2 regions of the Halomonas marinisediminis genome follow, and region 2 is predicted to be linked to the other one. Evidence: predicted binding sites of a transcription regulator. Region 2 holds the regulator's gene; the other holds the start of a gene.
What was found. Region 2 encodes FNR, which switches genes on or off when oxygen is low (the NO sensors DNR and NnrR bind a similar motif). Its sites were predicted from a motif close to TTGATNTANATCAA; they were not measured.
Positions count from the first base shown of each region.

Region 1: the regulator FNR is predicted to act here: its motif matches at 2,056-2,069, upstream of dsrO (sulfate reduction electron transfer complex DsrMKJOP subunit DsrO).

Region 1 is NZ_SLTR01000005.1:153,239-158,671, forward strand. Features, by position in the region: gene E0702_RS06015 (molybdopterin dinucleotide binding domain-containing protein) at 1-28, opposite strand, end outside; gene nrfD (NrfD/PsrC family molybdoenzyme membrane anchor subunit) at 21-1,202, opposite strand; gene dsrO (sulfate reduction electron transfer complex DsrMKJOP subunit DsrO) at 1,186-1,962, opposite strand; gene E0702_RS06030 (XRE family transcriptional regulator) at 2,217-2,495, opposite strand; partial or broken gene E0702_RS06035 (APC family permease) at 2,721-4,163, shown strand; gene glaH (glutarate dioxygenase GlaH) at 4,410-5,390, shown strand.
Region 2 is NZ_SLTR01000017.1:62,039-67,471, forward strand. Features, by position in the region: gene E0702_RS12510 (heavy metal translocating P-type ATPase) at 1-540, shown strand, start outside; gene ccoS (cbb3-type cytochrome oxidase assembly protein CcoS) at 537-767, shown strand; gene E0702_RS12520 (sulfite exporter TauE/SafE family protein) at 767-1,474, shown strand; gene E0702_RS12525 (radical SAM protein) at 1,565-2,896, shown strand; gene fnr (fumarate/nitrate reduction transcriptional regulator Fnr) at 2,977-3,720, shown strand; gene ttcA (tRNA 2-thiocytidine(32) synthetase TtcA) at 3,862-4,779, opposite strand; gene E0702_RS12540 (3'-5' exonuclease) at 4,874-5,433, opposite strand, start outside.

The sequences.
Region 1 (5,433 bases), on a different contig from region 2:
TGAGCAGACGACGACGTGACTTATCCATGGCTGGGGGCTCCTTCAAATGATGCGGAGATGGAAGTGGCCTCGGGCGCGGTGGCGACAGGCTCTGTCTGCGGGTCGCTGGAGGCCTCGCGCCAGGGCACGAACAGATCGATCAGCAGTACGGCAGTCAGCCACAGGCCGAAGATGCCAATGATGCCGAGCAGGCCGTAGGAGCCGAAGGCGACGTGATAGTCGTGGAAGCCGGCGCTGTTGCGGGCCACGGTCTGGACGTTCATCAGCACCACCCAGCGGAACATCCAGGCGACGTGCAGGGCCAGCAGACCGAGAATCCAGCCCATGGCCTTGCGGCGCGCCGGTGTGCGGCGCATGACGAAGGCCAGGGTGGCCAGCAGTCCACCGGCGATGCCGCCTTCGATGGCGGTGCTGCGCCAGGCGGCGCTCTGGCTGACCGAATCGAGCGCGGCGGCCACCGAACCCGAGACGGCGTTGACGCCGTCGAGGAACCAGGTCAGGGCGATGAAGCCGGTGACCACGCAGGCGCCGACCAGGATGGCAAGCATCTGGCGGTTGGTGTCAGGATGACGGATGGATGTGATGCGGTTGAGCACCAGAATCAGGCCACAGCCACCGATCACGCCGGTGGCGACGAACATCGGCGGCAGCCAGTTGGTGTTCCACAGCGGACGCCCCTTGACGATGGCCACCTCGAATCCGGTGTAGAGCATGATACCCAGCGAGGCGACCAGTGCTCCTGCGCCGACGAGTGCGAGTACCGCACGCGGCGTCTGCCACTCGCCCCAGGCCAGCCATCCTGCCACGCGGGAGAACCAGCCATCGTTCTGGTGGCTGCGTGCCTTGAGGGCAGGACGCCAGGCCAGCCAGGCCAGCACCACCACGGCACCAAGATATATCGGCAGCAGGAAACTGCCGAGCGACATCCACGACCAGGGTGTCGGGTGGGCGTAGAAGTGCCAGAAGCGCAGCGGCTGGTGCAGATCGGCCAGCAGGGCAACGGGGGCCACCAGGGTGGTGGAGACACAGGCCAGCAGCGCGATGCGTGCGGTGGTCATCCATGCCTTCTTGCCCAGGATCAGCCCCGGGGCGGCCAGCCATAGCGTCGAGTAGGAGAGGGCAATCAGGAAGAAATACTGGACCGCCCAGGGATACCAGGCGATGCCGTAGCGCGGCACGACGACTTCAGTGACCAAACTCATAGCCCACCTCCTTGCCATCCATTCCCAGCACATCCCAGATGCCCGCCTCGGCCTGGGGGCGAGTGGTGAAGCGCTCGTCCATGCCCAGGTAGAAAACCTGCGGCAGGGTGTTCCTTTCCGGTTGCAGCACCATCAGCTCCTCGCGGTGCTTCTCGATCAGGCGGCTGATTTCGCTGTCGGGGTCTCGCATGTCGCCGATGATCCGCGCGCCGCCCACGCAGGACTCCACGCAGGCCGGCAGCAGGCCGGCTTCCAGGCGGTGGGCGCAGAAGGTGCACTTGTCGGCGGTCTGGGTCTGCTCGTTGATGAAGCGGGCGTCGTAGGGGCAGGCGTTGACGCAGTAGGCGCAACCGACGCAGCGGTCGCTGTCGACCACCACGATGCCGTCCTGGCGCTGGTAGGTGGCCTGCACCGGGCAGACCGGCACGCAGGGCGGGTTCTCGCAGTGGTTGCAGAGGCGGGGCAGCATGAAGGTCGCTACCTCTCCGCTGCCTTGCTCCTCCACTTCGAACTGCGACACCACGGTGCGGAAGTTGCCCAGTGGAGCGGCATTCTCGATATGGCACGACACGGTACAGGCCTGGCAGCCGATGCACTGGCGCAGATCAATCAGCATGCCGTAGCGCTTGGTGGGGTCGCCTTCGCGCCGCGGTGGCTGGTCGTTGATGCCGGCGTTGGCGACGCCTGCGAGCGGGATCAGGGCGGCCCCCGCACTCAAGCGGGCCAGTTGGCCGAGAAGGGTGCGGCGTATGGGGTCCATGGCGCCTCCGGTAGCTAGGTGGGGCGGGATCTTCCGCGCATGGAAAGGACAAGGCTGATACCGGAAGGCTACCCTCGGCGGAGGCGACCAGGCTTGATGTTGATCAAGATTTTGTTAGCAAGCTCTTAATGCTGGCTTAATGGTCACTCAAGGTGCTGATGTGACTAAGATTTATTCTGATAGGGGAGGCAATAAAAAACGCCCTGCGCTGTGCAGGGCGTTCGCTGTTCGGGAGAGGGTCATCGATCGCGTCGTCAGTGGGTAGCCCCCTGCTCAGCCACCGTGCGGTGGACGAGGCGTAGCTCATCGATCGAGAGGTGCTCCAGCTTCCCCGCCAGGAGGTCGCTGATTTTCTGCATCGGTAGCCCGGCGCGGCGTGCGATCTCGCGGCTGCCGAGGTCTGACACGGCGATCAGCCGGGTCACGATGCGCATGAGGCGTGTACGTTGTTCCAGGTCCCTGACATCGAGGTCAGGGCTGCTTCGCGGAGGGTCCAGGAGTTCCGCGGGTCGGGACTGTCGTGCCGTGCTCATGATGCTCCATTGGGCGGTTGCGACAGAGACACTATGGCGACTCGTTGCCGTTTTTTCCAGTGGCGATTGCCTACGGCTTTGGTGGGAGGTAGTGGGGAACTGTCGACGAATGTCTACCCCAGGTATGTGGCACGACTATTGCTGTGAGCCGTGGTCTTCTCTATTTTGTCGACGTTAATTCAAAACAGAATTTTTTCCTTAAAACGATAATTTTCGAGGATCCCCATGACTCAAGATGTCGAGACCTCTCAGGGCCAGCTCTCGCGTGTGCTGGCTCGCAAGGACGTTCTCGCCCTGGCCTTCGGGGCCATGATCGGCTGGGGTTGAATCGTGCTGACCGGCAGCTGGATCCAGTCGGCCGGCAGCCTGGGGGCGATCACCGCCTTCCTGCTGGGCGGGTTGATCATCGTGCTGGTGGGCCTGACCTACGCCGAGCTGGCCTCGGCGATGCCCCAGGTCGGTGGCGAGCACGTCTATAGTTATCGCGCCCTGGGCCACTTCGCCTCCTTCCTGTGCACCTGGGCGATCACCCTGGGCTATGTCAGCGTGGTCTCCTTCGAGGCCGTGGCGCTACCCACCGTGGTGGAGCACCTGTTTCCCGGCTACGCGGTAGGGCACCTGTGGACCATCGCCGGCTGGGAGGTGAAGGCCACCTGGGTGGCGGTCGGTGTCATCGGCTCGCTGCTGATGATGTGGATCAACTATGTCGGCGTGCGCACCGCGGCACTGGTCCAGAAGGTGGTGACCCTGTTGATCCTGGCAGTAGGCGTGATGTTCATTACCGGGGCCCTGTTCCAGGGCAGCAGCGATACCATGCAGCCGCTGTTCAGCGTCGAGCAGGGCGTGATGGGCGGCATCATGACGGTGATCATCATGGTGCCGTTCATGTTCGTCGGCTTCGACGTGATTCCCCAGGCCGCCGAGGAGATCAACCTGCCGTTTCGCGAGATCGGTCGAGTGCTGATGATTTCGGTGATCCTGGCGGTGTTCTGGTATGCCTTCATCATTCTTGGCACCTCCCTGATGCTCGACCCCGAGGCGCTGGGCGAGAGCTCGCTGGCGGTACCGGACGCCATGCAGGCGGTCTTTCAGGCGCCCTGGGCGGGCAATCTCATGATCCTGGCGGGTATCGCGGGGATCATCACCAGCTGGAACGCCTTCTATATCGGCGGTTCGCGGGCCATCTACGCCCTGGCGGACTCCGGCATGCTGCCGGCCTGGCTCGGCAAGCTGCATCCGCGCTATCGCACGCCCACCAACGCCATCCTGGTGATGGGGGTGCTCTCGGCGATCGCCCCCTTCCTGGGCCGTCCGGCACTGGTATGGCTGGTGGTGGCTGGCGGCCTCGGGATCGTGATTGCCTATCTGTTCGTCTCGCTCTCCTTCGTCGTGCTGCGCCGTCGCGAGCCCGACATGGAGCGCCCCTTCAAGGTACGCCACGGCAAGCTGGTCGGGGCCCTGGCGGTACTGCTCTCCCTCGGGCTTTCCGCCATGTATCTGCCGGGCAGCCCCTCGGCACTGTCGGCCGTCGAGTGGATGCTCTTCGCCAGCTGGATGCTGCTTGGCCTGGCCCTCTATGCCTGGTCCCGTGTCCGCTACGGTGTCGCCTACAGCGACAGGATGATGCAGCGTGAGCTGGCCGGCGGTGACCCCTACTCGGGACGTTGACGCCCTCCTGCACGAGTAGGCCTTTTAAGCCTGTTTTTCGCCCCGGCCCCGTGCCGGGGCGATGCCATGTATGGCCTGCTCGTGGGTCCTTCTTGTGTGTCAGGGGGCGGATATCGGCAGGGACAGCCAGTGCGCGCAGCCGAACCGGCAGCGGCTTAATAAAAAGTATAAAACCAAATACAGTTGACGCTATTAAAAAGTGTCGATATTTTGGATGGGCAATCCAATATCCCCTGGAGCCCTGACATGACCGTGCTGAGCCAGCTTCCCGAAACCGCCATGCCTCTGCCCGCCGATATCCGCGGCTTTACCCTGGCACCTTCTGCCCAGTCCCCGCGCCTGCTGCAGCTGACCATTTCCCGCGAGGTGGTCGAGGCCTTCCTTGCGGCGGTCAGCGAGTGGCCGGTGCAGGCGCTGGAGTACAAGTCGATGCTGCGGTTTCGGGTCGCCAGGATTCTCGATGACCTGTGTGACAACACCCTGCAGCCGGTGCTGATCAACACCCTGGTGGATCGTGACACCGGTGGCTTCCAGGTGGTGCCGGAAGGTCTGGATGATGTCGAGCAGGCCGATGACATGGTCAAGCTGGCCACCGCCGTGGCTCACCTGATGGGACGTTCCAACTTCGATGCCATGAGCGGGCAGTACTATGCGCGCTTCGTGGTCAAGAACGTCGACAACTCCGACAGTTACCTGCGCCAGCCGCATCGCGTGATGGAGCTGCACAATGATGGCACCTTCGTCGAGCAGGACACCGACTATGTGCTGATGATGAAGATCGACGAGCAGAACATGGAGGGCGGCAACTCCCTGCTGCTGCACCTGGACGACTGGGAGGAGCTGGAGCGGTTCTTTGCTCACCCGCTGGCCCATCGCCCCATGCGCTGGACGGCACCGCCCAGCAAGAACGTGGCCCGTGATGTCTTCCACCCGGTGTTCGATGTCGACCGCGAAGGCCGCCCGGTCATGTCCTATATCGACCAGTTCGTGCAGCCCAGGGACTTCGAGGAGGGCAACTGGCTGACCGACCTCTCCGACTCCCTGGAGAGCAGCCCTGGCATTCTCTCGGTGCCCAATCCGGTGGGCAGCTTCCTGCTGATCAACAACCACTTCTGGCTGCATGGTCGCGACCGCTTCAAGCCGCATCCGGATCTGCGTCGTGAGTTGATGCGCCAGCGCGGTTACTTCACCCACGCCAAGACCCTGCGCGATCCGCGCCAGGTGTAAGGCGTGCCCAGGAGCAACGGGTTACCCTGACGAAGCCACGCCG
Region 2 (5,433 bases):
GCACTGAGGTCGCTGGGATTGAAGGTGGAGCTGCTCTCCGGCGACAGCGCCGACGCCACCGCCCGCATGGCCGAGCGGCTGGGTATCGCGCGGTGGCACGGCGGGGTCAGCCCGGAAGGCAAGCTTGCGCGCCTGCGCCAGCTGCAGGCCGCGGGTGAGCGCGTCGCCATGGTCGGCGACGGCATCAACGATGTACCGGTGCTGGCGGGTGCCGATGTGGCCATCGCCATGAACGGCGCCACGGACCTGGCTCGCACCCGCGCCGATGCCGTGTTGCTGGGCCCGCGCCTGATGCGTATCGTCGAGGCCGTCGCCGTCAGCCGCGCCACGCGCCGCATCATCAAGCAGAACCTCGGATGGGCGCTGGTTTACAATATCGGCGCCCTGCCGCTGGCCATGATGGGCTTCGTCACGCCCTGGATTGCGGCCATCGGCATGTCGGCAAGCTCGCTGGTGGTGGTCGGCAACGCTCTGCGTCTGACTCGCCACACCCCACTGCCACAGGAGGTGGCTACACCTTCGGAACCCCGCACCGCATGACTATTCTCTACCTGCTGATACCACTGACCCTGATCCTGCTGGGCCTGGCCTTGTGGGCCTTCTTCTGGGCGGTGAAGCACGACCAGTTCGAGGATCTGGAAGGACCCGCCTACCGCATTCTCTTCGATGAGGACGACAATGACCGCCCCACGGAGGAGCGCAGGAGCGGCGGCAAGGATGACGTCACCACATCGCCGACCTCCGAGCCATCGGACGAGACGCGCTGATGGACCCGACCGGACTGGACCTGCCGCCTTTCGCCGCCGCCTTCGTCTTCGGCCTGCTTGGCGGTGCCCACTGCATCGGCATGTGCGGCGGCATCATGAGCGCCCTCTCCTTCGCGGTGCCACCCAGCATGCGCTCTCCGGCGCGCCTCTCGGGCCTGCTGCTGGGCTACAACCTGGGCCGCATCACCAGCTACATGATCGCCGGCGTCCTGGCGGCGTCGCTCGGCACCCTGCTCTCGCTGACCGCCCCCGCGCGCCTTATCCTGCAGGGGCTCGCCGCCCTGATGCTGATCCTTATGGCGCTCTATATCGCCGACTGGTGGAAGGGGCTGCTGGGGATCGAGGCCCTGGGCAGGCGCCTGTGGCGCCATCTGGAGCCACTGGGGCGCCGGCTGATGCCGGTGGTCAAGCTCCCCCAGGCAGTGGCGCTGGGGGCGGTATGGGGCTGGCTGCCCTGCGGGCTGGTCTACTCCATGCTGACCTGGAGCCTGGCCATGGCGGATCCGCTGCGCGGCGCCTTGCTGATGGGCGCCTTCGGACTAGGCACCCTGCCGGCCCTGCTGGCCACCGGCTTTGCCGCGCGCCAGCTGAGCCGGCTGATCCGCCACCGGGCCACCCGCACCCTTGCCGCGCTCTCCATCATCGCCTTCGCGCTCTGGCAGCTATGGTTGCTGGCTCCCGGGGGAGGCCCCCACCATCCCGGCTGAGCACTATTCCACGCGGGGTTGACGCAGCTCAACGCCGGTCTCGGCACCACGCCCTAGCATGGGGAGTAGATCCATCAGCGGAGTCGCCCCATGCCCGTTCCTGCCAAGCACACCGTCCCCGCCGGGGCCTCGAGTCCTGCTCGAGAGCCGCTGCCCGGCGTGGGCGACCTGGTAACGGCCGCGGAGGTCGCCTACCCTGCCCCGCACCACTATCACGACGGCATCGGCGCCCAGGCACTGGAAATGGCCCTCGCCGAGCGTCCGGCCGAGGCACCCCTGGCGATCAAGGTGCGCCTACCCTTCTGCCACCATGCCTGCCGCTTCTGCGCCAGCCAGTGCGTCTCCTCCCGCAGCAGTCGCCAGGCCGACCCCTATCTCTCCCGCCTAGACCGCGAAATGGTACTGGCTCGGCGTCGGCTCAGCGGCCTGCCGCCGGTATCTCGCCTGCACTGGGGTGGCGCCCCCCCGGCCTTTCTCTCCCTGGACCAGATGAGTGACCTCTTCGATCGCCTGGACGCCCGCCTCGGCCTCTCCGGTGCCCGGGAGCGGGACTTCAGCATCGACCTCGACCCACGAGAGACCGATATGCTGACCCTGCGCCATCTGCAAGCGCTGGGCTTCAACCGCCTGAACCTGGGGGTGCAGGAACTGGATCCACGTGTACAACAGGCCATCAACCGCCTACAGCCGAGGGCCCTGACCGAGTCGCTGGTCGACGAGGCCGACCGCCTGGGCTTCCGGGAGCTGACGATGTCGCTGATGCTGGGGCTACCCTTCCAGACACCTCAAGGGCTCGTCGATACCCTCGAGCAGGTCATCGGCATGGTCCCGGCACGCATCCGCCTCTACCGCTATCGGCATCGCCCGGAGCACCACCCTGCCCAGCGCGCCATCCACCGTGACTGGCTACCCGACGCCTCGACCCGCCGGCAGCTGCTGGCCGTGGCTCGCGCCCGGCTCGACGCCGCCGGCTATGTCCATATCGGCCTGGGCCTCTACACGCGCCGCAACGACCCCCTGGCACAGGCCCAGGCCAGCGGCACTCTGGGGCATGGTCCGCTTGGCTTTACCCGGGGGCAAGCGGGTGATCTGCTGGGGCTCGGCGTGAACGCCACCAGCCGTATCGGCGACCTCTGGGTTCGTAACGCCGGTACGCTGGCGGCATACGAATCGGCACTCGATAACAGCCAACTGCCAACCGCACGCGGCGCCCGCCTGACGGCCGATGAACGACGCCACCGCGCGACACGCGAGACCCTGCTGTGTGGCCGTGGCGTCGACCCTGCCGACCTGCCGCCGAGCCCACACCTCGAGAGGCTCCACGCGGAGGGACTGATCGAGATGACGATTGAGGGAGTATCGCTGACCGCCGAGGGACACTGGCGGCTGCCCGACATCCTTGAGGCCCTCGCCCTCCCCTAGCCGCCGAGCCCCGCATAGTTTGCCCTGCCTGCACTTTGCTCCATAATGGGCCCATGACCACGATCAAGAAGGAAAGGGCCATGGCGGATACTCTCACCGGTCGGCGGCGATCCGTACTACAGGAGACGCGCTGTCAGACGTGCAGTCTCAGCTCTCTCTGCCTGCCTCTGGCACTCGAGGTGGACGACATGGACCAGTTCGACGCCATCATCCGGCGTCGCGCACCACTCAAGAAGGGCGAGGCGCTATTCCGCCAGGACACCCCCTTCTCCAGCGTCTTCGCGGTTCGCTCCGGCAGCCTCAAGCAGGTCACCACCGAGGGCAGTGGCGAAGACCAGCTGACCAACTTCTATCTCCCCAGCGAACTGGTGGGCCTCGACGGCATCGACGAACAATGCTACCCGGGTACAGTGGTGGCACTGGAGACCACCACCGTCTGCGAGATTCCCTTCGACCGCCTGGACCACCTCGCGGAGTCGATGCCGGAGCTGCGCGGACAACTCTACCGCAGCATGAGCAAGGAGCTGCGCGATGACCGCCGCATGATGCGCCTGCTCTCGCGCAAGACCGCCGACCAGCGCCTGGCCAGCTTCTTCACCAGCCTCTCCGAGCGTTTCCGCCGCCGCGGCTACTCGCCCTACAGCTTCCGCCTCTCCATGGCGCGGGCCGATATCGGCAACTACCTGGGCCTGGCGGTGGAGACGGTAAGCCGTATCCTCGGCCGCTTCCAGACCCAGGGCCTGGTCGCCGTCTCGGGGCGCGAGGTGAATATCCTCGATCTGCCGGCGCTCACCCGTCTGGCCGAGGAGGAGGGGGCGCACTAAAGCAGGAAGCTGGAAAAGCAGCATGACTTCGCTGCCAAAGGCGTCAAGTCCTGTTCTTCAAGCTTGAGCCAGCGAAGCAGGTGCTCTTCCAGCTCCGGGCGAAGCCCGGCTCTTCCAGGCGCGGAGCGCCGCTCTTCAAGCTTATAGCTCTTGCTGGATATCGATCCGGCTGGCCTGCATCCTGGCCTGCTTCTCCTCCAGCCCGGCGAAGTCAAACAACTCACGGTCGGCCAGCTGTGAAGGCGCCACATTGGTCACCGCCTTGAACATGCTTTCCAGGCGCCCGGGATGCTTCGCCTCCCACTCCGCCAGCATCTCCTTGACCACCTGACGCTGCAGGTTGGGCTGAGAGCCACACAGGTTGCAGGGGATGATCGGAAACGCCATCTGCCGAGCAAACTCGGCAATGTCCGCCTCCCGACAATAGGCCAGCGGCCGAATCACCATGTTCCGGCCATCGTCGGACAGCAGCTTCGGCGGCATCGACTTGAGGCTGCCGCCGAAGAACATGTTGAGGAACAGGGTCTCGAGGATATCCTCGCGGTGGTGCCCCAGGGCGATCTTGTTGGCACCGATCTGCTCGGCGAACCCATACAGGGAGCCGCGGCGCAGCCGCGAGCAGAGCGCACAGGTGGTCTTGCCTTCCGGGGTCTTCTCCTTGACCACCGAATAGGTGTCGCGCTCGAGGATATGATAGTCGACCCCGGTAGTCTCCAGGTACTCGGGCAGCACATGCTCGGGAAAGCCGGGCTGCTTCTGATCGAGATTCACCGCCACCAGCGAGAAGTCGACCGGGGCGTTGCGCTGCAGATTGCGTAGGATCTCGAGCAGGGTGTAGCTGTCCTTGCCACCGGACAGGCACACCATCACCCGATCTCCCTCATGAATCATGCCGTAGTCGATGATGGCATTGCCTACCAGGCGACGCAGCCGCTTCTGCAGCTTGTTGAATTCACGCTTGTCCTGGGTACCGGGCTGCTGCTGGGGCGAGGCTGGCCCGGAGTGGGTGAGGGGCGCGCTATCGCGTTCGCGGGGGTCGAAGGTCACGGCGTCTTGCATAGGTCTTGGCGCTGCCAGTGCGGGCAAAAATGGAAAGGCGCCCATCCTACCATCGGCGACAGCGCCAGGCGACGCCAGACGCCACTCGTGCCGACTAACTCCCGGCGGCGTCAGCGCGCTCCAGGCGCAGGAACATCAGCGCGGTGGTCACCGCATCCCCCAGGGCGGTATTGCGCCCCATGACCGGCACTCCCAGGCGCTCGGCGGCACTCTCGAAGCGCGGCAGGTTATCGATTGCCGGGTGCCGACGTCGCAGTCGGCGCCGCCACAGCTGGGCCACATCCACGGTGGCGTTGGGTAGCTCGAAGCCGAAACGCGGACGCAGCTCACGGTTGAGAATCGCCAGGTCAAAGCCCAGATGCCAGCCCACGAGAGGGCGATTGCCGACGAAGTCGAGCAGCCGCGCCAGGGCGCTGTCGATGCTCTCGCCATTGTCGAGGTCCATGCCACGCAGGCCATGGATGCGGATGGAATCACCGGTCAGCGAGTCGGGGCGACGAAGGCGCAGATCCAGGGAGTCACTGGTGAGGATATGATCACCACGCACCCGCACCGCGGCGATCGACACCAGCTCGGCGCTGCGGGTATCCAGGCCGGTGGTCTCGGTGTCGATCACCACCATCTCGTCACCGGTATAGGGGCGAAACAGCCAGG